Regions from separate parts of the Fictibacillus sp. S7 genome, predicted to be linked through region 2. Evidence: riboswitches for the same ligand, from Rfam matches in the RefSeq annotation. Region 2 holds a riboswitch; the other holds the start of a gene.
The links. Region 2 has a riboswitch for ZMP and ZTP ahead of DMO16_RS07590 (bifunctional 5,10-methylenetetrahydrofolate dehydrogenase/5,10-methenyltetrahydrofolate cyclohydrolase). Riboswitches for the same ligand answer to the same signal wherever they lie in the genome.

Region 1 (12,319 bases), 890 kb from region 2:
TCGATGGCTTTTTTGCTTGTGATTCTGCTCACCTGAAAAGAGTTCGATAACTCTTTTTCAGAAGGCACACGTTCGCCTGCCGCGTATTTGCCATTCATGATGTTTCTTTTGATTGATTGATAGACTTGTTTGTATAAAGGCTCCATAAAACCACTCCAAAACCAGAAATATGTATACAAAAATTCGGAAAACGCATACATATTTATTATACCTGAATGGTCAGATAATTCTAACACTCATGCTTATTTCTGTAAATTTATCCCTTGGAAGCTCCACCAAGGCTGAAGCCCTGTGACATAAACCGCTGAGAAAAAATATAAAGCACGATTGCCGGGAAGGTATACATAATCGAAAAGGCAGCAAGTTTTCCATACTCCACCATGCCAAAGTTCCCGAAAAACTGATAAATGGTAACCGAAGCTGGCAATTTTTCCGGTGTTTGAATCAAAATATATGGAACAAAGAAATTGCCCCAGCTTCCTGAAAAGGTAAAGATGCCGACTGTACAAATTCCGGGAATCATTAAGGGGGCCACAATCCGTTTGAGTCCTTGCCATACGGACGCGCCATCAATCCATGCTGATTCTTCAAGTTCGAGCGGAACAGCATCCATAAAATTCTTCAGCATCCAGATCGCATACGGCAAGCCGGCAGCTGTTAAAAAAACATTGTTCCCCAAAGGGAATCTTGAAGCTTCATATAAATAAAAAGCTGATAAACCGGGACCATGACTGCCGTTATTGGCAAAGAGGTCATGAATAAAATGGTGAACATAAACGGCTTTTTATACCTGAGCTGATACCTGGATAGAGGGTACGCAGCAAGACCCGCCACGAGGACAACGAGCAGCCCCTGTCCCATTGAAAGAAGAAGCCCGATGATAAACGCACGGATATTCACAGGGTCCGTTATGACACTTTTAAAATTATCCATTGTAAATGCTGACGGCACTTTAATCGAAGAATTGGCATTGGGATCAACCGAAGCAACAACCACCCAAAGCAGTGGCAGAAGGAACAAAACACCAATCACCGTTAAAATGCTGTACGGCAGCACTTTTTCAACCTTTATCGATTTCCGTTTCATTATTCTCCCCCCCTACACTTTAACCTTCATCGATTTTAAATAAAGTACACTTACAAGCACTCCAATTAACAAAAGGATCAGCGAAATGGCCGTGCCATATCCGAGCTGATAGTTTACAAAGGCCTGGTTGTACATAAAAATAGGCAGTGTCTGTGTTGATGTTCCAGGACCCCCTCCAGTCATTGCGTAGATCAAAGTGAACACGCCTAACGTTTGAAGAGTAACCAGTATCATATTGGTTACTACTGAACCTTTGATCATGGGCAATACAATTTTGTAAAGCACCTGAAACCTTGAGGCACCATCTACCACTGCCGCCTCTTCAATGCTTTTGGGCACATCATCAAGCGCTGCCTGAAAGACCAGCATGGAAAACGCCGTTCCATGCCAGATGTTTGCGATAATGACACTTGCCATCGGAAAAGTGAAAAGCCAGGCTACAGGCTTTAAGCCCACCTGCTGAAGCAGAGCATTCAGTGTTCCGCTGTCATTTAAAAATGCCACCCAGCAGAATGCGACCACAATCTCTGGTGTTACCCAGCCGGCTATGATAATAATTCCGATCACACGCCGAAATGCAGGATTTTTTTCTTTCATCAGAAGAGCAAGAATAAATCCAAGCACCTGCTGTCCGATAATAGCTGAAAACAGTAAAAATATCACAGTCTTCATCACGCTAATCCGAAAGTTGGGATCCTGAAACATATTCAGGAAGTTGCTGAATCCAACAAACTGTGTGGATTGTGCCTCACTGCCTGTGAGCGATAAATTGGTAAACGCAAAATAAAAGGTTAAAAGAATGGGTCCAATAAAGAAAATAAGCAGCAATAACCAGGCCGGCAGCAAAAATAGAGCGGAGGCCCACAGCTTTCTGTTTTGCTTTTTACGAGAGGAGGATCCTCCATCAACCGCAGTTGACGAAGAGATCACAGGGTGTGCATCCACAAGAATCACTCCTTTCCATACAAGTTAACGTTCGATCACCTTGTCTTTTCCCACGACGCGAGTTACGTTTTTCTTGTAGTTTTCAACCGCCTGTTTTGGTGAGAGCTTGTCTGTTACCACATCTTCAACAGTTGATTGAATAACCGTTGACACAGATGGATATTTATCAACAGAGGGCCTGAAATGAGTGTTCTTCAAAAACTCTGATGCCTCTTTAAACATCGGCAGATCCAGATACTCCTTCTCTTTTGAAACATCCTTACGCGGTGACAAATTGTTTTCTTTCAGCAGCAGTTTAAGGTTGTTTTCTTTTGAGGAAACAAATTTAATGAACTCCCACGATAAATCCTTGTTATCTGATTTTTTGGGAATGGAGAACGCCCATCCGCCTGACATTGAAGTTGTTCCAGGCGCTTGCCCCTTTTGTGTTGGCATTGCCGTAAAGCCAAGCTTATCAAATGCCTCTGGCCAAGGAGCGGGCCCGTCTTTCCGGTAGTTCCCAGCCTGCCAGATTCCGTCCAGGCCAATTCCGATTTTCCCTTTCGGCATCAGCTGGGTATAAGCAATCGTTCCACCCTGCCCATTGAGAACTTGGGATAAATTCGGTCCGAGCTTTTCTTTATAAATCGTATCAATGAATGTATACGTATCCTCCAGCCCAGGGCTATTAACAATCCATTTTTGCTTGTTCTCATCGTATAAAGGATCCTCTGTTCCGTACAATAGCATTTCAAATGTCTGCATGGATGTGGCTTCACCAGTTGCTTTTCCGGAATTCATCCACATAGGAATCACATCAGGAGACTTCTTTTTAATCGTTCGAGCAGCGGTTAATATATCATCCCACGACTTTGGCTCCCATGGCACCGGCAGACCTGCTTTTTTAAATACTTCCTTGTTATACCAAAGTCCGCGTGAATCAGTATTAAAAGGCACACCATATGTTTTTCCGTCCTGTGCTTTTACACCATTTTTAACATTATCAATATATTGATCCCATTCATCCCAGCTTTCGATCCTGTTATCAAGCGGTTCAAGGTACCCTGCGCTGGCATCGGAGTTCACCATAAAAGTATCTTCTGTCACGATGTCAGGCGCCGATTGGTCCGATTTCAGCATGAGCGCAACCTTTGCAAAATAATCACCTTCCGAAGCGCTGATGGGCGATAGCTTAATATTTGCTTTTGGATGCTCTTTTTTGAACGCAGGGATTATGTCGTTATTCAACCATTGTGTCAGTCCTTTATTCGTTCCTCCACCATCACGGAACGTAATGCTGATTGTGTTTTTATCACCTGCCGTTTTTTTCCCTGAAGCGGAATCACTGTCCGAACATGCCGAGCTAAAAAGGACACTTCCTGCGATCACTGTTACAGCCGCAAGTTTTTTACAGCTTTTTACTTTCATTTCAACCCCTCCTCAATATTAATGGAATGTATGTAGATTCTTGGAGGTAAGTATGATAGCGCTTTCAAATTGAATAAAAAAAGGCCTCCTTTCTGAATTTTCAGTAAATAGTTCCTATCAATAACTTAAATGATATAGATGATATATGTCAACATATTATTTAATAAAAAAAGGAGACATTTCTGTCTCCTTGCATAATTATGGTCTTTACCGATTATTTCTGGCAGTCAGGACATGAAAATGATTTTCTGGAAGCAATCTCTGTTTTTTGAATACGTGTTCCACAGCGCCTGCAAGGTTGGCCTTCTCTGTCATATACCAGCAAATGGTGGTTATATCCACCCGACTTTTGGTCTCCCTTATAGGTGGGATTCTCCATATAACCACCGTGTTCAATACCCCTCGTGAGTATAGGTTGAATGGCTTGAAACAGCAGGCGGACTTGGTCCTTAGTCAACTCAGAAGCTTTTCGTTCCGGCTGCAGCCGGGCCTGCCAGCAAATTTCATCGGAATAACAATTTCCAATCCCTGCGATAAACTTCTGGTCAATGAGCACTGCTTTCAGTGTTCCCCTTTTCTTGCTTATATGCTCTAGAAAGATTTTTTCTGTAAAATTTGGATCCAACGGTTCAGGACCCAGTTCCTCCAATTTTTCTTTCAATTGCGCTGCTGTTAGTAAATGAAGGTAGCCCAATCTAAGCCCAATAAAATACAGCTTTCGATCACCAAAAGACAATACCACCTGCTTGGTTCTCTCAGGGTTGTCTTCGTCATTTCCAATGTACATCCAGCCTCCGAGCATGAGGTGAAGAAGCAGGGCATATCCGTTATTCAATTGGAAAATCAAATGTTTGGCCCGCCTTCTGATGTCAGTAATCATGGCTCCTCTCACACGGGCAGTGAAAAGCGATGGATTAAGATTAATGGATTTTTCCCGGTTAATCTCCACTTGCGTAATGGGTCTGCCTTTTAATTGATTCGATAAAATCGTTCTGAAGGTTTCCATTTCTGGTAATTCCGGCATCTTTCAAACCTCCCGCTCCCATTTATTTGACGTTTAGTATTTGCCATTTTTCTGTCGTTCAGACATGAAAGTTTATCATCGTGGTTACAATATCAAAGAAGAACAGGAGGTAGGAGGTACAACATGAGCAGTCTGATCATAAAACTTATAGCGATTCCCGTTGTGTTAATTCTTTCCGCCGTTTTCCTTCCAGGCGTACATTTTGAGGACTATTGGCAAATTGCCGTTGTTGCCATCACCCTGGCGGTACTTGGTGTGCCACTCGAATATTTTGTTTTAAGAAAAGGAGTACTTTGGATCAGTGTCCTCATTGATGTTATGGTTTCATGGATCCTTGTTTACTATGCCTCGAACTTTCAATGGGAGGCATCCATGACATGGTATGGGGCCTTATTGACGAGCCTGTTGCTCGGTGTTCTGGAATATGTAACTCATCGTTTTCTTTTGGCAACCCACAGGGCTCATAGCGAACCCATTTAACTTTCAATAAAAAAGGCCGCCATTCCATTCTTGGAATGACGGTCTTTTTTCGTAAGAGAACCATTTAAATGACACGTGTTGATACAATACCTTCAATGTTTTTAATTTTTTCTTCCAGTCCCGGAATGACGTCGCCGTTTACCTTATTGTCAATATCAACAATGGTATACGCATATCCGCCCCGGCTTCTGTTCACCATGTCGGCAATATTCAAATGATAGCTGGACACCGCCTGAGTGATTTGGCCGACCATATTGGGCACATTTTCATGAAACGCGGCCACTCGAAGCTTACCTGTATATGGCAAAGAGGCGTTTGGAAAGTTAACAGAATTCTTGATATTACCGGTTTCCAAAAATTCTTTGACCTGCCGGGTAGCCATAATGGCACAGTTTTCTTCAGATTCATTTGTGGATGCGCCAAGATGTGGAATAGAAACAGTATTCTTCATCTTAAGCACGTTTTCGTTTGGAAAATCCGTAATATAGCGGCCAACAGTACCGTCTTCCAGTGCGGCCAGCATATCAACTTCGTTTACAAGCTCACCACGGGAGAAGTTTAGGATATGCACTCCGGGTTTCATTTCGTTAAAGGCCTTTTGATTAAACATACCTTTTGTATCTGGTGTAAAGGGAACATGAACCGTAATATAGTCACACTCTTCGTACAGCTGCTCAATAGTCATCGCCCTCTGGACATTTCTGGACAGGTTCCATGCTGTGTCCACAGAGATGAATGGATCAAAACCGATAACATCCATGTCAAGATCGAGCGCATCATTGGCAACGAGCGCACCTATCGCCCCTAAACCGATCACACCTAGTGTTTTTCCTTTGATTTCTTTTCCGACAAATTGCTTTTTCCCTGCTTCAACCAGTTTTGGAATTTGGTCTCCTTCCCCTTCAAGGGTTTTTGTCCAGGCTATGCCTGCAAACAGGTTACGGGAAGAAGCCATCAGTGTAGTAAGAACCATTTCTTTTACAGCATTGGCATTTGCACCTGGAGTATTGAAAACAACAATTCCCTTTTCTGTGCATTGATCGACCGGAATATTGTTGACACCGGCTCCCGCACGCGCGATGGCTTTTAGTTCATCACCGAAAGTTAAAGCATGCATATTAAAGCTTCGTACAACAATGGCATCAGGATTTTCACTTTCATTATCAATCTTATAAATCCCGTTGCTGAAAACCTTCAATCCGCTTTCCGCGATATTGTTCAAGGTTTTGATGGTCTTTACTGTTTCCAATGCAGTTGTGGTCATTTTGGTTCTCTCCTCTTTTTTTATGGGTTTGTGTCTCGCCTCTTTGCCAAAAAGATAAGGTGAACATGCCTTGACAAATAAACGAAAAGAGGCAAAGGGATAAATATCCCCTTACCTCTGCCCAGGCGAACGGCAACGACACTATGTGCTCCCTCGCGGTGATCCGCGTTTCGCCAGTTACACATAGCCTTTAGATTTTGTATCATTCTATCAGACTTTTCCGCACGTATCAACACTTATTTCGTAAAAATTCTGTTAATATCATTCCTAGTATGGTTAAATATTCTGGAATCTGGCTGATATTGTCACTGTTGCTGATTGAAATCATATTAATTACCGAGCAAGTTCTCATCACTTTGAAAGATGATAAATATGAAAACACTGCTAATATGTCATAAGGCATAAGGGATAAATTCCAATTTTTGAAAACATGAAATGAAAGGTGTATAATGATTAATAATGTTAATCTTTATTATCATAAAATATATGTTCGGCAGTCATCTCATCATCAATTGTAAGAATTGCATGGGAATAACACTTTTCCCTTCTTTTATCCGTCGGTGAGCCGGGGTTTAACATTAAGACTCCGTTACGGCGGTAATTTTTTGGAATATGCGAGTGGCCGAAGATGATACAATCCACATCTACTTCATTAAATGCGGCTATTGCCCTTTTTTCAGTTGTTTGTTTGGTGCCATGGCCATGAACCACACCTATAATAAATTGATTCACATTCAAAAAAAGGGTTTCATTGAAAAAATTTCTCATTTCGGGTCCGTCAACATTTCCGGTTACCCCCTCAACCGGAGCATACTGCTTCAATTGATGAAGCACATCTGGTGTCTGCCAGTCACCGGCATGGATGATTAAATCAGCAGTCTTGAGATCGGCAATTAGCCTCTCAGGTATTTTTTTGGCCCTTTTGGGCATGTGAGTATCTGATAATACAACAATTTTCACAGAAAAATTCAGCTCCTTATTTCTTTTTGATCCATTTGGCACGGGTCTATTTTCACTGTACCCGCAAGGAAAACGGTTTATGTTTTGATAATTCATTATTTTCATAATTAAATTATAATAACATTTTCCTATAATTTTCATTGACTACTAAATATTTAGTAAATTAAAATATTAATAGTTTAAATATATTGGAGGCATCAAGATGGAAGCAACTGTTAAAGTGGAGCAGGACATTCAGCTCCAGACAAAAAAGAAACATCCACCTGGCCTATACTTGCTCTTCTTCACTGAGATGTGGGAAAGATTCAGTTATTATGGCATGAGAGCAATTCTTGTTCTTTATTTAACAAAATCGTTGATTAGCGGCGGACTCGGTATGAGTGAAGGCCTTGCGCTTAGTATTTACGGATTCTTCACCGGCGCCGTTTATTTTACCCCGTTAATAGGAGGATATTTAACCGACCGTTTCTTAGGAAAACGTCTGGCGATCACCATTGGCGGTGTCACAATGGCACTTGGTAACTTTGTATTGTTTGCCAACCAAAGCCATGCGGCATTTTACATTGGGTTAGCCTTATTGATTATCGGGAATGGTTTCTTTAAGCCTAATATTTCTACACTCGTTGGGGATCTATACCCGCAAAGCGATGCACGTAAAGATGCTGCATTTACCATTTTCTATATGGGTATTAACATTGGAGCCTTTTTCTCTCCATTAATTGTTGGTTTCCTGGCTGAAGATTACTTTAAGACTACGGTAAATGGAGTGGAGCACTTCGGGTTCAAATTCGGATTCCTTGCTGCTGCGATCGGTATGATTGTCGGGCAGCTTCTGTTCAACCTTCTTGGCAATAAGTATTTGGGAGATATCGGCAAAAAGCCGGTCGGCGTTTCGCATAACACAGTCAGCACAGAAGAGAAAAAGAAACCTCTTACCAAGGCTGAAAAAAGCCGAATTAAAGTTATCTTTATTTTGACTTTCTTTGTTATTTTCTTTATGGCCGGATTTGAACAAGCCGGTAGTTCGTTAACCCTTTATACAGACAAGTTTATTGACCGTACGGTATTTGGATGGACTGTTCCAACCTCTTGGTTCCAGTCATTAAACCCTCTTTTTATCGTAATCTTTGCGCCAATTCTTTCTGTACTATGGGTAAAATTATCAAAAACGAAGCGTGGCGATTTGGCTACACCAACCAAAATGGCAACAGGCATGATCTTGCTTGGCGCCGGATTCGCTGTACTTGTCCCTGCTCTTCTTCAAACAGGAACAGGCGACTCTTCTGCTGTTAAGGCCAATATGATCTTTATGGTCCTTACCTACTTCCTTCATACGATCGGGGAGCTATGCCTGCAGCCAGTAGGTTTGTCCATGGTAAGTAAGCTTGCACCAGTTAAGCTGGCTTCACTGTTGATGGGTGTGTGGCTTGCTGGGTCCGGATTTGCAAATATTCTTGCCGGACAATTGGCTTCAACCACTGAGTCACTTGGTTATTTCGAAGTGTTTATGATTATCGGCGGTGTAACCATTTTCCTTGGTTTGGTTCTTTTAGGACTATCCAAAAAATTGGTCAAAATGTCCGCTCAATAACGTTTTGTACGAGGATTCTTGGTCCATTTTCTAATGGATCTGAATCCTCTTTTTTGTGGTGATTACCTGACTGAAAATTTTAAATTATTTTACTTTACCTCTTTCTTATTTCCCCTGAACCTCTTGTCCTGTATACGCTCAACCTGTTTTTCCAATCGATTTGCAAACAGCTCGCGACTTGAAGGGATGTAAAGTTTTTGTTAGGTTAAGTAACCGTAAGCACTTTCGTCGGAAGAACCTGCAGCTGCTCGAAGATGAAAAAACCAGCTGCTAAAGAAAAACTTAAAAAAGGGGAGATTTGGTGCAAATTGGTGTTATCACTTCGCTGGCTATCTATATGGCCGGCATGCTAGGAATTGGATATTGGGCGTACAAGAAAACGTCCGATCTGTCAGATTACATGCTTGGGGGCAGAGGTCTCGGACCCGCGGTTACCGCGCTTTCAGCAGGAGCTTCAGACATGAGCGGATGGATGCTTATGGGTGTACCCGGAGCCATGTTTGCGACCGGGCTATCAAGTATTTGGATTGCCGTAGGATTATTGATTGGAGCATATGTAAACTATCTTGTGCTTGCTCCGCGCCTTCGTACCTACACTGAGGTAGCGAATGATTCCATTACTATTCCTGACTTTTTGGAAAATCGTTTTAACGACAAAGCCAGGATCTTACGATTTGCTTCAGCGATTGTCATCATCGTTTTCTTTACTTTCTATTGTTCCGCCGGATTGGTGTCAGGCGGCCGCTTGTTTGAAAGTTCTTTTAACCTTGATTACAAAGTGGGATTATTCGTTACAGTCGGAGTAGTGGTTGCTTACACGCTGTTTGGAGGTTTCCTTGCGGTAAGCTGGACCGACTTTGTACAAGGCATCATTATGTTTATTGCCCTTGTGCTTGTGCCTATTGTTGCCTTTACAGACGTAGGCGGAGTGCAATCAACGATTGATACCGTTAAACAGATGGATGCAACCAAATTTGATCTGTTTAAAGGTACGTCAGCAATTGGCCTGATTTCCATGCTTGCCTGGGGACTCGGATATTTTGGACAGCCCCACATCATCGTCCGCTTTATGGCGATTACGAACATCAAAGATTTAAAAGTTGCCCGCCGTATCGGAATGGGCTGGATGGGTATTTCCTTGCTGGGAGCAGTCCTTACTGGTTTGGTCGGAATCGCATGGTTCCATAAATCAGGAATTAAACTGGGCGATCCGGAAACAGTATTTATCAAGTTTTCAACGATACTGTTTCACCCGCTGATCACCGGATTCCTGCTCGCTGCCATTCTGGCTGCGATCATGAGTACGATCTCGTCTCAGCTGCTGGTTACATCCAGTGCGATGACAGAAGACTTTTATAAAGCCTTCTTCCGCCGAGAAGCTTCAGATAAAGAGCTTGTAACCATTGGACGTTTGGCTGTATTGCTTGTTGCCGTTATTGCGTCTATCCTTGCCTACCACCCAAATGATACAATCCTGTCTCTTGTAGGCTATGCGTGGGCTGGTTTTGGTTCAGCGTTTGGTCCAGCGATTTTGCTCAGTCTTTACTGGAAACGGATGACAAAATGGGGAGCACTTGCTGGTATGATTGTCGGTGCTGTAGCTGTTATAACCTGGGTACAGTTCCCTGGTTTAAAAGAGCAGGCATATGAAATGATTCCTGGTTTCTTCCTCAGCCTTATTGCTGTTGTGGTTGTAAGTTTGTTGACGAAATCACCAACCAACAACGTACAAAACACATTTGCAGAGATGGAAGAAACATTGACAGAAGAAGTAAACAACATGAAGAACGCTTAAATAAAAAACGAGGCAGCATTGAGCTGCCTCGTTTTTTTAATTAATGTTTATTATGAAGATAATATTCTTTCATTTTTGCTTCTGCCTCTTCTGCTTTTTTCAATTCACGTTCATGAAGTTTTTTTAGGAACTTGACAGTCATCCATGCAAGTATCACGAAAATAATAAAAATAAATACAGCAGGGAGCAGTTCCAGTTTATTTTCCGGCATCTCTACATCGATCATCAACTACACACCTTCCCTGTTATCTCTCCTGTCCATTATACACCGTAGACTCCCGGCTAAAAAAGCATCCTTTTTGTCAAAGGATGCTTTTTTTTACGATTTATGATGGTGCTATATTTTTCTCTGTGACATAACGGTTCCGTTCATGATCTCTGCATTGCGTGCTGCACGCTCTTTTAGACCTGTGTTCACAAGGTTCACACATTAATAGATGTTGATTGCATTCGGGATTTCCGCATTTAACATACCGCTCCTCCGGCTTTCCGCAGTGATAGCATTTGCCGACTACCTTTTCCGTTCCTGCACGATTAACCGCGACCGAGGTTCTTTCATCAAATACATAGCATTTTCCGTCCCAAAGATCTCCTTTCACCTCAGGATCATAGCCATAGGAGATGATGCCGCCTTCGAGCTGGGAAACATCCTGAAATCCTTCCTTTATCAAAAATCCAGAAAACTTTTCGCAGCGGATCCCTCCTGTACAATATGTCAGAACCTTTTTATCTTTGAATTTATCAAAATTATCTCTGACCCAAGCAGGAAGTTCTCTGAAGTTTTCGATCTCCGGCCGGATGGCTCCTTTAAAGTGCCCAAGGTCGTATTCATACGTATTTCTGGCATCAAGGATTACCACATCCTCCTGCTGCAATGCTTCATAAAATTCTTTCGGGGTAAGATGTTTTCCTGTAAGTTCGTTCGGATTCACATCATCATCCAAACTTAAATTTACAATTTCCTTTTTGAGCCGGACCTTCATTTTTTTAAACGCATGATGATCCGATTCTTCAATTTTAAAAACCATATCTTGAAAACGTTCGTCGTTCTTCATACGGTTCATATATTCAGATGTTTGCTCCAACGTTCCGGAGACCGTACCATTGATCCCTTCCTTCGCCACCCAAATTCGCCCTTTCAAGCCTACTGACTTACAGTAATCAAGATGAGAGGAAACAAACGCTTCCGGATCTTCAATCGCAATATATTTATAAAACAGCAATACCTGATAATTCACTTATTTTCACTCCAATTGCGTAGTTTCAACTCAACTATCATATCAAATTTCCAAGAAAAAGGGCAGACCTCTTATTAGCGGCATTTCCCGGTGCAGCTATGTATAAAAGTATGATTCATTTGATTCTTAATAAAAAGGTCCCGTGCTCTTGGCACAGGACCTTTCCGGTTTAGGCAACCCCTTCATCCTTGAAACCTTGCGAGACAGCTTCATAATGATGTTCTAAGGAAATTCTCTTTATTTTACTGAAAAATTCATCAGGAAGCTCCTGTACGAGCTCCTTGGCGATCTTCCATGCTTGAACTTCTACAAGCAGTTCAATTTTTTTTCGTTTGAATTCATCTTCTGTCGAATCATAAAGCTCCACGAGTTTTTGCAAATAAGGATCTGTGGCGTGTCCTGCTTCATGAGCAAAAATGACACTCGCATACTCTACGAAAACATCCTCATTGGGAAACAACCACTCGCTTTGTGCCTGAATTTCTTCCAGATACAATGTGATGGACTGTTCGCCCTCATTATATTTGCC
Region 2 (12,319 bases):
GTCCCCACAGTTCTCTATGTGTCTATTCTCAATTTGTAGCAAAGACCACGGTCCAGTAAATAACCCCTGCCAGGAAACCTAAACCAAGCAATAAAAACCATAGTGTGCTGTTTTTCATCGTCCAACCCCATCCCTGTTCATTTCCACTTCGAGGGTAACATACAAAAAAAGAGAAAAAAAGCGAAAAATCAGGAGATTTTGTGTCCAAACCCCATAAATGTTTGAGTAATTGGCGTGCAAAGTATACTATGTAAGTAGGAGTGTCGATAACTAATACTTATTAAAATGTAGAATAGGTGATTGCTATGAATGATAACCGCACAAATAGGATCGCAGAACTTGAGAACAGCTTCCTGACTGTTTTTCGGACCTTCAGAAAAGACATTAACGACCTTTTCTCTGATGATGTGCCTGCCAACGAGTTTGGCGTCCTTAATCTATTAAAGGATAAAGAATATCTTACAGCCTCTGAGCTAGCGGGTGAAATGAAGGTTTCATCAAGTCATATTACAGGTGTAACCGACCGTTTAATAAAGAAAGATTTAATAACCAGAGAACGATCCTTGACCGACCGAAGAATCGTTTATGTAAAAATCACAGAAAAAGGCCAGGCAGTTGCTGAAAAGCTGTCAGCGATCCGCCGTGATTATTATAAAGAGAAATTTTCGGGCCTTTCAGATCAAGAGATGGAAAATATGATTGACTACTTAAACCGCATGTCGTAGCACACAAAAAGGCAAAAACACATACGCTAGTGTTTTTGCCTTTTTTAAGAACGTGATGGTTATTAGGAATACATGCTCCACATGCCGATATCCTTAAAACCGATTCGTTTATAGATGGATCCCGCTCTTGGAAGATAGTTTCCAAAGTACCGTAGCAAAATCCCCCGTATCTCTCCCTGCTTCCCAAGATCCACCCAGATATCCTGAAAATCCGTATCGTAACCAAAGTTCTCAATATCACCGATGATGAATAGATTCATTGCCTTTTCCTCATCGAGATAATCCAAAATCTGTTCATTCAAAGTATCGTCTGCTTTAACAATCATGTTGCTTCTTCACCTTCATCGTTTTCAAATGTATCTTTTCTCTTTATTACTGCGTTTGCGCAAGGTACCGTACTTCCTCAAGCATGCTCCGCCTTTTTTCATCACCGGCCAATATCACGTTGCCAAAATAAAGTGACTGGATGGGCTGTATGCCGCAGAACTCAAAAATACTAAGGTTGCGCGCCACGTTCATGGCGTCATGCATCCCGTTCTCCTCGTATATTTCAGAAGGGGTTCCGGTCGTGCAAATCGTAATCGCCGTTTTGCCTTTTAGCCGTGGAATGGGATCTTCCCCGTCCAGCTCATATGCAAAGCCATAGCTGAATACGCGGTCTATATAACCCTTCAGCAACGCGGGCATGCCACCCCACCAAACCGGATAGATCAATGTAATGCAGTCACACCAGGCGATATGCTTTTGTTCGTTGAGCACATCCACCTCATACTGACCCTCCAGCGAATTCTCGTATTCCCATTCAGTCAGAACCGGATCAAAGGCCAGGTCATACAGATTCCTTACAATGACCGGATGGCCCTTTTTCTCCAGTTCTTTCGAATATACCTCGAGCAAGGCATGATTGAAGCTGTGATTCGACAGATGACAGTACAGTAAAAGATGATTCATCATGTCTCGCCTCCTTCCCAACTCCTATACGACACCGTCCTTTTAAAATCCTTTTCACTAGTAAAAAAAGATATTTGATTACCAATATCAGGGGATTTTGTATACAGGCTTGTAGAAACCCGGTAACACAAACAGCCGTCCAGTGCATAAAAGACTGGACGGCTGCTTGTTGTTTTCAGATTAAGTGTGAAATAAAAATTGATGCGGTACCAAAATACACGAGCAACGAAAAGATATCATTAAGCGTGGTGATGAGCGGACCGGAAGCCACTGCCGGATCCACATTGAAACGGAACAACAGGAGCGGGATCAACGTCCCTGACAACGTTCCGATAATTAAGGTCAAAAACAATGAACTTCCAACCACCAAGCCCAGTATGGCATTCCCTTGCCAAAAATAGGCGACAAGTGCAATGAGAATACCACAGGTGGTGCCAATGATGAGTCCCACACCAAGTTCCCTCAGGATGAGACGCAGCATCACTTTTTTATCAACATCATTCGAAACCAGTCCGCGAACAACGACGGCCAGCGACTGTGTGCCAGTGTTCCCTGTCATCCCCGCAATCATTGGCATGAAAAAGGCGAGCGAAACAACTTTAGAAAGAGTACTCTCAAAGGCAGAAATGATGCTTCCTGAAATAATACCAATAAACAGTAACAGAATCAGCCATGGCAGCCGCCGGTAGGACGCAACAAAGGCACTTGTATTAAAATCGATTGATTTACCAGAAGCAGAGAGCTTTTCTATGTCTTCGTTTGCCTCTTCGATTAAAACGTCGAGTACGTCATCCACTGTTACGATCCCTAAGAGCACATCATTTTCGTCAACAACAGGGACTGCGATAAAATCATAGCGTTCGATGGTCCTTGCCACTTCCTCCTGATCCATTTCGGCTGGAACCGAAATGACACGGGTGAACATCACCTCTTCAATTTTGTCATTGATATCCGCAAGGAGAAGGTCCCGATAGGATACAACTCCTGCAAGCTGCTTTTCTTCGTTAATGACATACAAATAATAAATGTTCTCCGCAAAGCCAGCAAATGTCTTCAATTTGTCAACCGCATCCCGTACAGTAAACATTTGCGGAATCCAAACAAAGCGGTTGGTCATAATCCCGCCGGCGCTATCGGCGGGATACTGCATGAGAGATTGAACCGTCCGGGACTCATCCGCCCTCATGGATGCGAGAAAATCCTGAATTTCATCAAATGAAAAATTGCTCAGAAGGTCAGCCAGATCGTCATTTTCCATTTCGTTCATGATATGAGATGATCGCTCAATGCCCAATTTGTGCAAAATCTCTATTTGGAGATCGCTGTCAAGCTCCTGAATAAGAGAGGCAAGCTGCCTGGTGGTCAGGAAGGTGAGAAATTTATGCCGGTGCTTCTCCGGCAGCGTTTTATAGACTTCCGCCATATCATATGGATGCAGTTCATCCATTAATCCCTGAAACTCTTTTTTCCTCAGTTCTTTCAAGCTTTTAATCACAAAAAGCAGAATCTGATTTTCCGTCATTTCCTTGAACACGAATGTCACCCCCTTTATTAATGTTCCTATTATATAAGAATCTCCAAGAAACTGCGAATGCAACATAATATTTATCAAGATTTGCAGGGTTGAATCTTTTTGAAAGCTTAGGGTATAATCTAAACAGAATAAATAAAAGCAGCAACTGACGAGAGCGTGTGGAATTGACCACAAGGAAGCTGCAAGAATCACCTAAAAAGCCGTTCGTCTGGGCAGGGGTAAGGGATCCGTGTATCTATTCCTTGCCTCTTTTCTATTCTCAGGAGGTAATCAGAGTGGAAAACAAGCTATTACTCAATGGCACCCGTGTCGCAACCGATATCAAGGAACAATTGAAAGGAAGAGTGGAAGAGCTGACAAGCCGGGGCGTAACCCCTTGTCTGGCTACAGTTCTTGTCGGCGATGATCCGTCTTCGGCCACTTACGTCAAAATGAAAGGCAACGCGTGTGAAAAATTGGGCATCCTGTCCAAAAGAATTCACCTTCCTGCCGAAATCACTACAGAAGACCTGTTAAAAACCATTCATGAACTTAATGAGGATGAGGCGGTACACGGAATTCTGCTGCAGCATCCGGTACCTTCACACATTGATGAGAGGGCAGCCTTTGAAGCCATTGACATTGAAAAAGACGTGGATGGTGTAACAAGCTGGGGATTCGGACAAACGTCATTCGGCTTTGGAAGCTATCCGTCCTGCACCCCTGCGGCCATTATGGCAATCTTGGATTACTATGATGTCCCTATCGAAGGAAAACACGCGGTTATCGTCGGCAGAAGCCCTATCCTTGGAAAACCGGTTTCCATGCTTCTGCTGAACCGCAACGCTACCGTAACAACCTGCCATTCCCGCACACAAAACCTGCCGGAAATCGTTAAGCAGGCAGATATTGTTGTCGCTGCCGTTGGAAAGCCAAAATTTATTAAAGGTGACTGGATCAAACCAGGAGCCGTTGTCATGGATGCCGGCTACAATCCTGGCAACATTGGTGACGCGGATTATGAAGAATGTGAAAAGAACGCAGGTGCCATCACCCCTGTTCCTGGCGGAGTCGGCCCTGTGACCATCTCCATGCTGCTGAAGCACACCGTTGATGCAGCCGAAAAGAAACTAAATCAGCAATAAGAATAAAAAAGAGCCATGCACCCTTGCGCATGGCTCTTTTTTTGTGTCTGATATCCGTTTTTAGTTTACATAACAAGTGTTTTGGCGCGTAAATGACGAATTTCCGCGGGTATCTGAAAATTAAAATGGCGGGTATTAAGTAAAGACCGGTCCTGAAGTCCCGTTTTTTGCAAGAGCTCATTTACTGTGCTGTCAAAATAAGCGGGCCATCCTTCGTGATCGCCAGGGTATGCTCATATTGTGTGGACAGGGAACCGTCAAACGTCCTTGCTGTCCAGCCGTCATCATCAATTTTCACATAGCGTTTACCGGTGTTTAACATCGGTTCAATCGTCAGCACCATACCCTCTTTTAGCAACGGACCAGTTCCTTTCGGGCCAGCATGAGGGACTTGCGGGTCTTCGTGCATCGAACGGCCAATACCGTGGCCGATAAATTCACGCACTACCGATAACCCCTCGCTTTCCGCATATTGCTGGATTGCATGTGAAATATCGCCGATCCGGTTTCCGATCACTGCCTGCTCAATGCCGAGGTATAAGGATCTCTCTGTGACTTCCAACAGATGCTGTGCTTTTTCCGAAACCTCACCCACTGTGTAGGACCATGCCGAGTCTGCAAGCCATCCATTTAGGTTTACAACCATATCAATCGTTACGATATCTCCCGATTTTAGCTTTTTCTTATTCGGAAAACCGTGGCAAATGACATCATTTACAGATGCACATGTCGCGAACGGATATCCCTGATAGCCCTTTTGCTCGGGAGTGGCTCCATTCTTCTTTAAAAAATGCTCCACAAACGCATCGATTTCGAGCGTTGAAATCCCCGGTTTAATGATTTTTTTGATCTCCTTGTGGCACTCTGCCAAAAGAGTTCCTGCCTCGTTCATTTTTTCAATTTCACGTTTTGACTTATAAATAATCATGTGTTTTCCTTTCCATCCTGCATGATAAGTAGGTTAACTTACTATATTCTTGGTTTCTGCATTTGTTCCCCTGATCGGATGCTTAAAAACAGCGCCAGGCGCAAATCAATGATTGATTTACGCCTGGTGGCTTTGTTTCATTCTTGATTCCACCACCTTGCCTCCAAGCCAGAGAACAAGGATGCCGAATACCGCAAGTCCCAGTTTTAATGGATTTTTTATTACATCCAAAAAGTCATAGCCGATAAAAGATATAATCGCGATCATCACCAGTTTTCCAAGGGTCACCGCAAGCATGAATGTCTTTTGGTTGACTCTTGACAGCCCTGCAATCACATTAATTAAGGCAGAAGGGGTAAACGGAAAACAATAGATGAGAAAAAGAGTTCCAAATCCATGGCGTTCCATCCAACTCAGCAGCTTCGCAATCTTATGATGCCTCGTGACAAAGTGAAGGAATCGCTTTTGTCCGAATTTCCGTACAAGAAAAAAGACGACCAGTGACCCGAGCACTGCTCCCAGCCACGATAAAAGCGCCCCCAGCCAAAACCCATAGGCGGCTGCATTACCAGCTACGATAATGAAAAGCGGCAATACGGGTATGATCGCCTCCAGCAAGGGGAGAAGCACGCCGGGCAAAAAACCTAAATCCCGGTATTGCTCTAAAAAATGCAGAATGTTTTCTTGCGTTAAATACGATTTCCACTCACTCCAATTCATAGCCCGGTCTCCCTTCTTTATAGCATCATAATTTCCATTTCAGCTTATTTTAATCCCATGGCGGATCTCTTTATATGTCGCCAAAATTAGACAGATTTTTAAATAGTTTACCATATTTACGCCATTCGTCCTAGTAACACGTACCTGCAGAGCCGAGTCATCCTCACAAAAAAATCCCCAAAATGGGGATTTTTTCATTCATCCATTAATGCCTTATAAACTTTCAGGTCGAGTTCCTTTGCCTTTTCAGCGTTATAGGTCTTCTCGTATCGGGGTTCCTGAACAATCTTCGCTCCCCAAAACATACTTTCATACACATGCTGGATTTCCACTTCAATCTTTGCCAGTTTAAGAGGTACACCTTTCATCTCCTCTTCCAGTACGGCCGCATTCCCATTGATGGAATAGACGGTTTCAAGCCCTACAACCGTTAAAACAACCTGGGGGTTGGCCTTGATGTTGGCAATGATTCTTGAATTGGTTGTCACCGACAACCGGATTCTTTTTTCGTCACAGCTTTTTACCCAGGAGATGGCCGAAACACCAGGAGCCTTTGAATTGGCTTCCACCGTTCCCAGCAGAACCAGTTTGTCTCCTTGTAAAAACTCAAAAAGCTCACTTGAGAGTTGGGCAGGTACGTCCATTTTCGCCATGTTATTTGCTCCTTATCATGTGACAAAATCAGGCTTTTGCTGTGCCAGTACCGCTTTAGATTGGATAACTGGCTGCCCGGAAGCCGAATCAATAAATTCAGTGGCTTCCGAAAACCAGCTGTCTGGCGCTTTATGGCCCCAAAATGTCTGGCGCCTCGGATCGTTAATATCCCATTTCACCGGCTCAAAATCGGGGTCACATGTCAGATAATCACCGTTATACAGCTCTATGCGATTTCCGTCCGGATCCCGGATGTACAGAAAGAAAGCATTGGAAATCCCATGGCGGCCCGGCCCTCTTTCAATGCAATCCGCATGCCCCATACTCGCCAGAACATCGCAAGCATGAATCAGGCTCAACGGATCAGACAGCCAAAAGCCAATGTGATGCAAACGCGGTCCTTCCCCATTCATAAAGGCAACATCATGGACGGAGGGTTTTCTGTGCAGCCAGGCTGCCCAAATGCTGTCATCTGCAGTCGCAGTGTATTCCGAACAGCGGAAGCCCAGTTCATCATTGTAAAAGGCCACTGTTTTCCCTACATCAGGCACCATGCAGTTTACATGATCGATCCTTTGCATCCGGGCACCTTTATATAAATAGTATTTCTGCAGGCACCGTTCCACCGTTTCCATTCTCGCAAAAAACTCCAATGGTATTCCGTCCGGGTCAGTCGCTTTGAGCGTACGGCCAAGAGCTTTCTGAGCACCCGCTTCTTCCCATTCCGTATGAAGTGTCTTCTTTTTGAAAAGGCTTTCAATTTTCTCCAGGTCATCTTCATGCCAAACCTTGTATCCAATGGAATGAACACCTGGTTTCACCGCTTTTTTTAACACGAGACAATGATGACAATGTTCTTCAAGTCCTCTTAAATAAATGTGCTGGTCATCACTTTCTGTTTCAATAAAGCCAAGAGCATTAACGTAAAAGTCACGCGAGTTATTCAAATCTGTAACATTCATGACGACCCGGGCCACACGAAGAATATTAAAATCCATGACACGCCTCCTTAAATACCGGCATAATTGTGGTCAGACGTTTTCACTCGGTTCAAAAACTCCTGAACCATTTCTTTGTAAGGTTCCTTATTGAACCCATCATAATAAATGTTAGACATTCGCGCCGGGTCACCAAAGAAATAGTATTCATAAAGGGCCTGCCTGCCGCCGAATGAGCTCATGCATACATCCCAGGCGAGGCGGAAAAGCTGGACACGCTCGTAGCCATTGATATTTGCCCCCTGCGTATAACGATGCACAAGTTCTCCGATATCATGTGCCTGAAAATCTGCTTCCGTCGGAATTCCCATCAACCCCGATGCTCCGAGGATACGGACGATCTCCACCATACGCTGATACATCTTCGGGAACCAGTTTCTTGCCGCATTAAGCGGTGCAAAGTCCGGCGTCATGTTCCCATAGGCATCAAGAGAAGCATTTTGCTCGGCCCGGAACAAATGGGATCTCATCGTTTCAAGGATCAGCATTACCTCGGAAGCTTTTTCCTTTACATGAGGGAAAACATCTATACCAATCGCGTCCATAATATTGAGAATGATTCCGAGAACAAATTCTGTTTTAACCGTATTCTTTGCCACCACCTGGTGGGCCATATGCACGATTGCGTTCGTTTCCACATAGGTCCGGTTGCAAATATCGGAACTTCCTCCAACAAAAACGCGCTCCCAGGGAACAAGAACATTATCAAAAACGACGATGGCATCGCTCTCTTCGAACCGCGAGCTTAATGGATGATCCCATTGGTTCCGGCCCTGATCAAAGGATTCACGGCACAGAAATTTCAACCCTTCCGTATTGTTCGGAATAGCAAATGCCATTGCATAAGGATCATCTTCTGAAGCCGCTTTATTGAGAGTAGAAGGAAATACTACGATCTCATCCGTCACACCGCCAAGCGTGGCCAACAGACGGGCACCTTTTACGACAATGCCATCCTTGTTCTTTTCTACGATTCTCGCAGAAAGGTAGGGATCCTTTTGCTCGGACTGCTTTTTCGAGCGGTTGGTTTGTGGATGAATGAGTGTATGAGTAAGACTTACATCATTTTCACGGCAATAATGGTAATAGTTTCGGGCGTTTTCGGCAAACATAGGATCTCCCTGGGCGAAGAAAGAGTCTGCGGTTCCAAACGCCATGACACTCGTATTGAGGTAATCGGGTGTTCTTCCCATCATTCCGCCGGTATAGCGGGCCCACTCTGTGAACATCTCACGCCGTGCGATTAAATCATCCTTTGATTTTGGTGCAATGAAAGACAGGCCCACCTTTTCCCCTGTGGTATCCGAGGTATAGAGCATTTTATCTTCTTTTTTATACTGGAGATCGAACAGGTTTGCGATGGATCGTACAACATTTCGCAAAGCAGGGTGATCAGTTACGTCGCTCACCCGTTTTCCATGAATCCACACATTGTTGTTTGCCGCTTTCAAACCATTTATATATTGTTCTCCCGTGCGTGCAGGCAATGTCGTTCCCTCCTCTTTCTCGTTTTCAGGCCTTTGTATGGGTTGAAGCCGTTTTGTTCTTTTTGCCAAACTGCTGAATGTGATGGTCTCCCACAGCCACATGGACGACCTTCATTTCCGTATAAAATTCAAACGCATAATGGCCGCCCTCTCTCCCGATCCCGGACGCTTTGGAACCGCCAAATGGAATACGGAGATCACGAACATTTTGGGAATTCACCCACAACATGCCCGCTTCCACCGCTCCTGCTACGCGGTGCCCCCTTTTCAGGTCACTGGTCCACACGTAGCCCGCAAGTCCATATTGAACATCGTTGGCAAGCTCAATGACTTGTTCTTCCGTTTGGAATGTCATAACAGTCAGAACTGGGCCGAATATCTCTTCCTGTGCCACCTTCATATCGTTTTTCACATTCAATAACAAGGTGGGTGGAACAAAATTGCCATTGGAGAGATGCTCTGGAATCTGTCCGCTGTAAACTTCACACCCTTCCTGAGAAGCGATGGTTAAGTATCGTTTAACGTTTTCAAAATGGTCTCTGTGAATGAGCGGGCCGACCTCAGTATCCGCGAGAGACGGATCACCCACAATAATATTTCGCACCCGTTCCTTAAGAGCCGCTATAAATCTCTCACTTATGGATTCCTGGACAAACAGCCGAGAATTGGCCGTACACCTCTCCCCGTTAAATGAAAAGATTCCCCATACACAAGCATCCAGTGCGCGGTCAAACTCGCAATCTTCAAAAACAATAATCGGTGATTTGCCGCCAAGCTCCATCGAGTACCGCTTTAATGAATCTGCTCCATTCCGCATAATCTCTGATCCTGTTTTCGTCTCGCCGGTAAATGAGATGAGCTGCACATCCGGATGAGCCACCAATTCGGCTCCGGCCTCTTCCCCAAAACCATGCACAATATTAAAAACCCCTTGTGGAAGACCAGCCTCATGGATGATTTCACCCAATTTATGGGCGGTAAGCGGCGACCATTCCGCCGGCTTGAGCACTACAGTATTTCCCGTTGCCAGGGCAGGAGCAACTTTCCACGTTTCCAGCATAAAAGGCGCATTCCATGGGGTGATCAGGCCGGCAACCCCCACTGGTTTTTGCATGGTGTAGTTAATGAACTCATCGTCAACATGATAAGCCTCGCCCGTCATCCGGTTTTTAACCATTTCCGCATAAAATCTGAAATTATCCGCAGCCCTTCCCACCATTTTTTTTGTTTGAGAGATGGGCAATCCTGTATCCAGCGATTCAAGTTGGGCGACTTGGGCAATATCCCGGTCAATCAAATCCGCAATCTTATAGATGTACTTCAGTCTCTCATTAAGTTTGAATGTGCCCCATTTTCCCTTCTTAAAGGCTGTTTTCGCTGCAGAAACGGCTGCATCGATATCTTCCTTCCTCCCTTGTGAGACCTGATTTAATTCCTCATTGGAATAAGGACTGATATTGGCAAATGTCTCACCGGATAACGACATAACAAACTCTCCATTAATATAATGCGGAACCGGATTCTTAAGATTGCTGCTCATGAACCGCACCTCCTGACGGCGTGTTCCTGCTTCGTCCATCAAGAATCTTATTTTCCAGACTGCCTAGGTAATCAATCTCCAGACGTACCGTGTCCCCCGGATGAACATGAGAGATACCTTTCGGTGTCCCCGTCCAGATCACATCATTTTTTTCAAGCGTCATAAAAGAAGAAATAAATTCAATAAGCTCGGCTATACCATAAATTAAGTCCCTGGTGTTTCCCTGCTGCCGCAATTCACCGTTGACGTACGTGCGCAGCTCAAGGTTATTCACATCAGGAATATCTTCGGCATCCACAAAATACGGTCCGAGCGGTCCAAACGTGTCATGCCCTTTGGCACGGACCGGCGGCCGGTACATGTTATTGACAAAGTCACGCACGGTTACATCATTCGCAATTGTGTAACCGCTTACAAAAGTAAGCGCATCATTCGCTTTAATGTTTCTTCCTTCTTTGCCGATTACCACTGCCAGCTCATTTTCGTAATGCATGTAGGTTGCTCCATCAGGATAGTAAACAGGTGCTTTGTGGCCGACCAAAGAACTGTTCGGCTTGATAAAAAGGACCGGCTCTGCAGGTCTTTCCAAACCGAGTTCATCGGCGTGATCGGCATAGTTCAGTGCCAACCCGATCATTTTATTCGGTATAAATGGAGGCAGCCATGCCTCTGCTTCGTCCATGGCAATCACGCGACCACAGTTCAGCAACAGTCGATCGTCCTGAACCATTGCCGTTCGTTCACGCCCTTCAAAAATAATGCGTGCATGCTTCATTACGATTCACTCCTTACTTGGTTTAACAGTCCGTAACTGTTTAATACAGTGCGTATCTCTTCCTGTATGCTCTTGGCTGGCACATCCATCGGCAGCCTTAGCCTTGGCTTGATTTTCCCCATCATGCCAAGGGCAGCTTTCACCGGCGCCGGATTAGTATCTCTGAACAGAACATCATTCAGTGGCATCAATTCATAATGCAGCTGCATGGCTTCTTCCACGTTCCCGGCTTCCCAGGCATTATAGACCTCGGCGACTTTCCCCGGAAGAACATTGGCAGTTGCGCTGATATAGCCTTTGCCGCCAATGGCCAGCATCGGATAGCACAGCAGCTCAATTCCGGAGAAAAGAAGAAAATCTCTTCCACAGTTTAATAGCACACGATTCACATGTTCAAAATCTTTATTGGATTCCTTTACCCCGATGATATTCGGGCAATCTTCATTCAGCCGGGCCAGTGTTTTTGCTTCCAGATTAACACCTGTTCTTCCCGGGATGTTGTACACGATAAGCGGAATGTCCACGGCCTGGGCCACCGCTTTAAAATGCTTGAACAAGGCGTGCTGGGACGGTTTATTGTAATAAGGGACGATGACCATGGCTGCGTCAGCTCCCATCTCTTGGGCAGCTTTCGTTAAATGAAGTGTCTCAAGGTGGTTGGTTGATCCAGTACCTGGTACAAAAGGCACTCTTCCGGCAACCGCAGAGATTGCCGTTTCCATAACCTGCTCTCTTTCTTCAAGCGTTAAAGAACTTGGCTCCCCCGTGGTCCCCGTAACTGAAATGCCATGGCTTCCACTGTCAATGTGCCAATTGACCAACTCTCTCAACGTTTCGAGATCCAGGCTGTCATCCTCCGTAAAAGGAGTAATCACAGGGGCAA

Region 1: linked by a shared signal. The riboswitch ahead of DMO16_RS03225 (phosphoglycerate dehydrogenase) and the one ahead of DMO16_RS07590 (bifunctional 5,10-methylenetetrahydrofolate dehydrogenase/5,10-methenyltetrahydrofolate cyclohydrolase) in region 2 are both predicted to bind ZMP and ZTP.

What each region holds. Positions count from the first base shown of each region.
Region 1 is NZ_QJKL01000001.1:611,961-624,279, reverse strand. It holds gene DMO16_RS03255 (GntR family transcriptional regulator) at 1-146, opposite strand, end outside; partial or broken gene DMO16_RS03250 (carbohydrate ABC transporter permease) at 257-1,086, opposite strand; gene DMO16_RS03245 (carbohydrate ABC transporter permease) at 1,099-1,953, opposite strand; gene DMO16_RS03240 (extracellular solute-binding protein) at 2,056-3,438, opposite strand; gene mutM (bifunctional DNA-formamidopyrimidine glycosylase/DNA-(apurinic or apyrimidinic site) lyase) at 3,653-4,462, opposite strand; gene DMO16_RS03230 (DUF2512 family protein) at 4,586-4,942, shown strand; gene DMO16_RS03225 (phosphoglycerate dehydrogenase) at 5,007-6,206, opposite strand; ZMP/ZTP riboswitch at 6,319-6,397, opposite strand; gene DMO16_RS03220 (metallophosphoesterase family protein) at 6,669-7,271, opposite strand; gene DMO16_RS03215 (peptide MFS transporter) at 7,369-8,757, shown strand; gene putP (sodium/proline symporter PutP) at 9,059-10,552, shown strand; gene DMO16_RS03205 (hypothetical protein) at 10,593-10,778, opposite strand; gene DMO16_RS03200 (rhodanese-related sulfurtransferase) at 10,879-11,790, opposite strand; gene DMO16_RS03195 (hypothetical protein) at 11,960-12,319, opposite strand, start outside.
Region 2 is NZ_QJKL01000001.1:1,497,796-1,510,114, forward strand. It holds gene DMO16_RS07570 (MarR family winged helix-turn-helix transcriptional regulator) at 306-725, shown strand; gene DMO16_RS07575 (hypothetical protein) at 788-1,051, opposite strand; gene DMO16_RS07580 (NAD(P)H-dependent oxidoreductase) at 1,098-1,676, opposite strand; gene mgtE (magnesium transporter) at 1,852-3,198, opposite strand; ZMP/ZTP riboswitch at 3,342-3,431, shown strand; gene DMO16_RS07590 (bifunctional 5,10-methylenetetrahydrofolate dehydrogenase/5,10-methenyltetrahydrofolate cyclohydrolase) at 3,486-4,334, shown strand; gene map (type I methionyl aminopeptidase) at 4,516-5,262, opposite strand; gene DMO16_RS07600 (TVP38/TMEM64 family protein) at 5,380-5,982, opposite strand; gene DMO16_RS07605 (pyridoxamine 5'-phosphate oxidase family protein) at 6,177-6,635, opposite strand; gene hpaD (3,4-dihydroxyphenylacetate 2,3-dioxygenase) at 6,651-7,634, opposite strand; gene hpaB (4-hydroxyphenylacetate 3-monooxygenase, oxygenase component) at 7,646-9,121, opposite strand; gene hpaE (5-carboxymethyl-2-hydroxymuconate semialdehyde dehydrogenase) at 9,147-10,661, opposite strand; gene DMO16_RS07625 (fumarylacetoacetate hydrolase family protein) at 10,645-11,436, opposite strand; gene hpaI (2,4-dihydroxyhept-2-ene-1,7-dioic acid aldolase) at 11,436-12,319, opposite strand, start outside.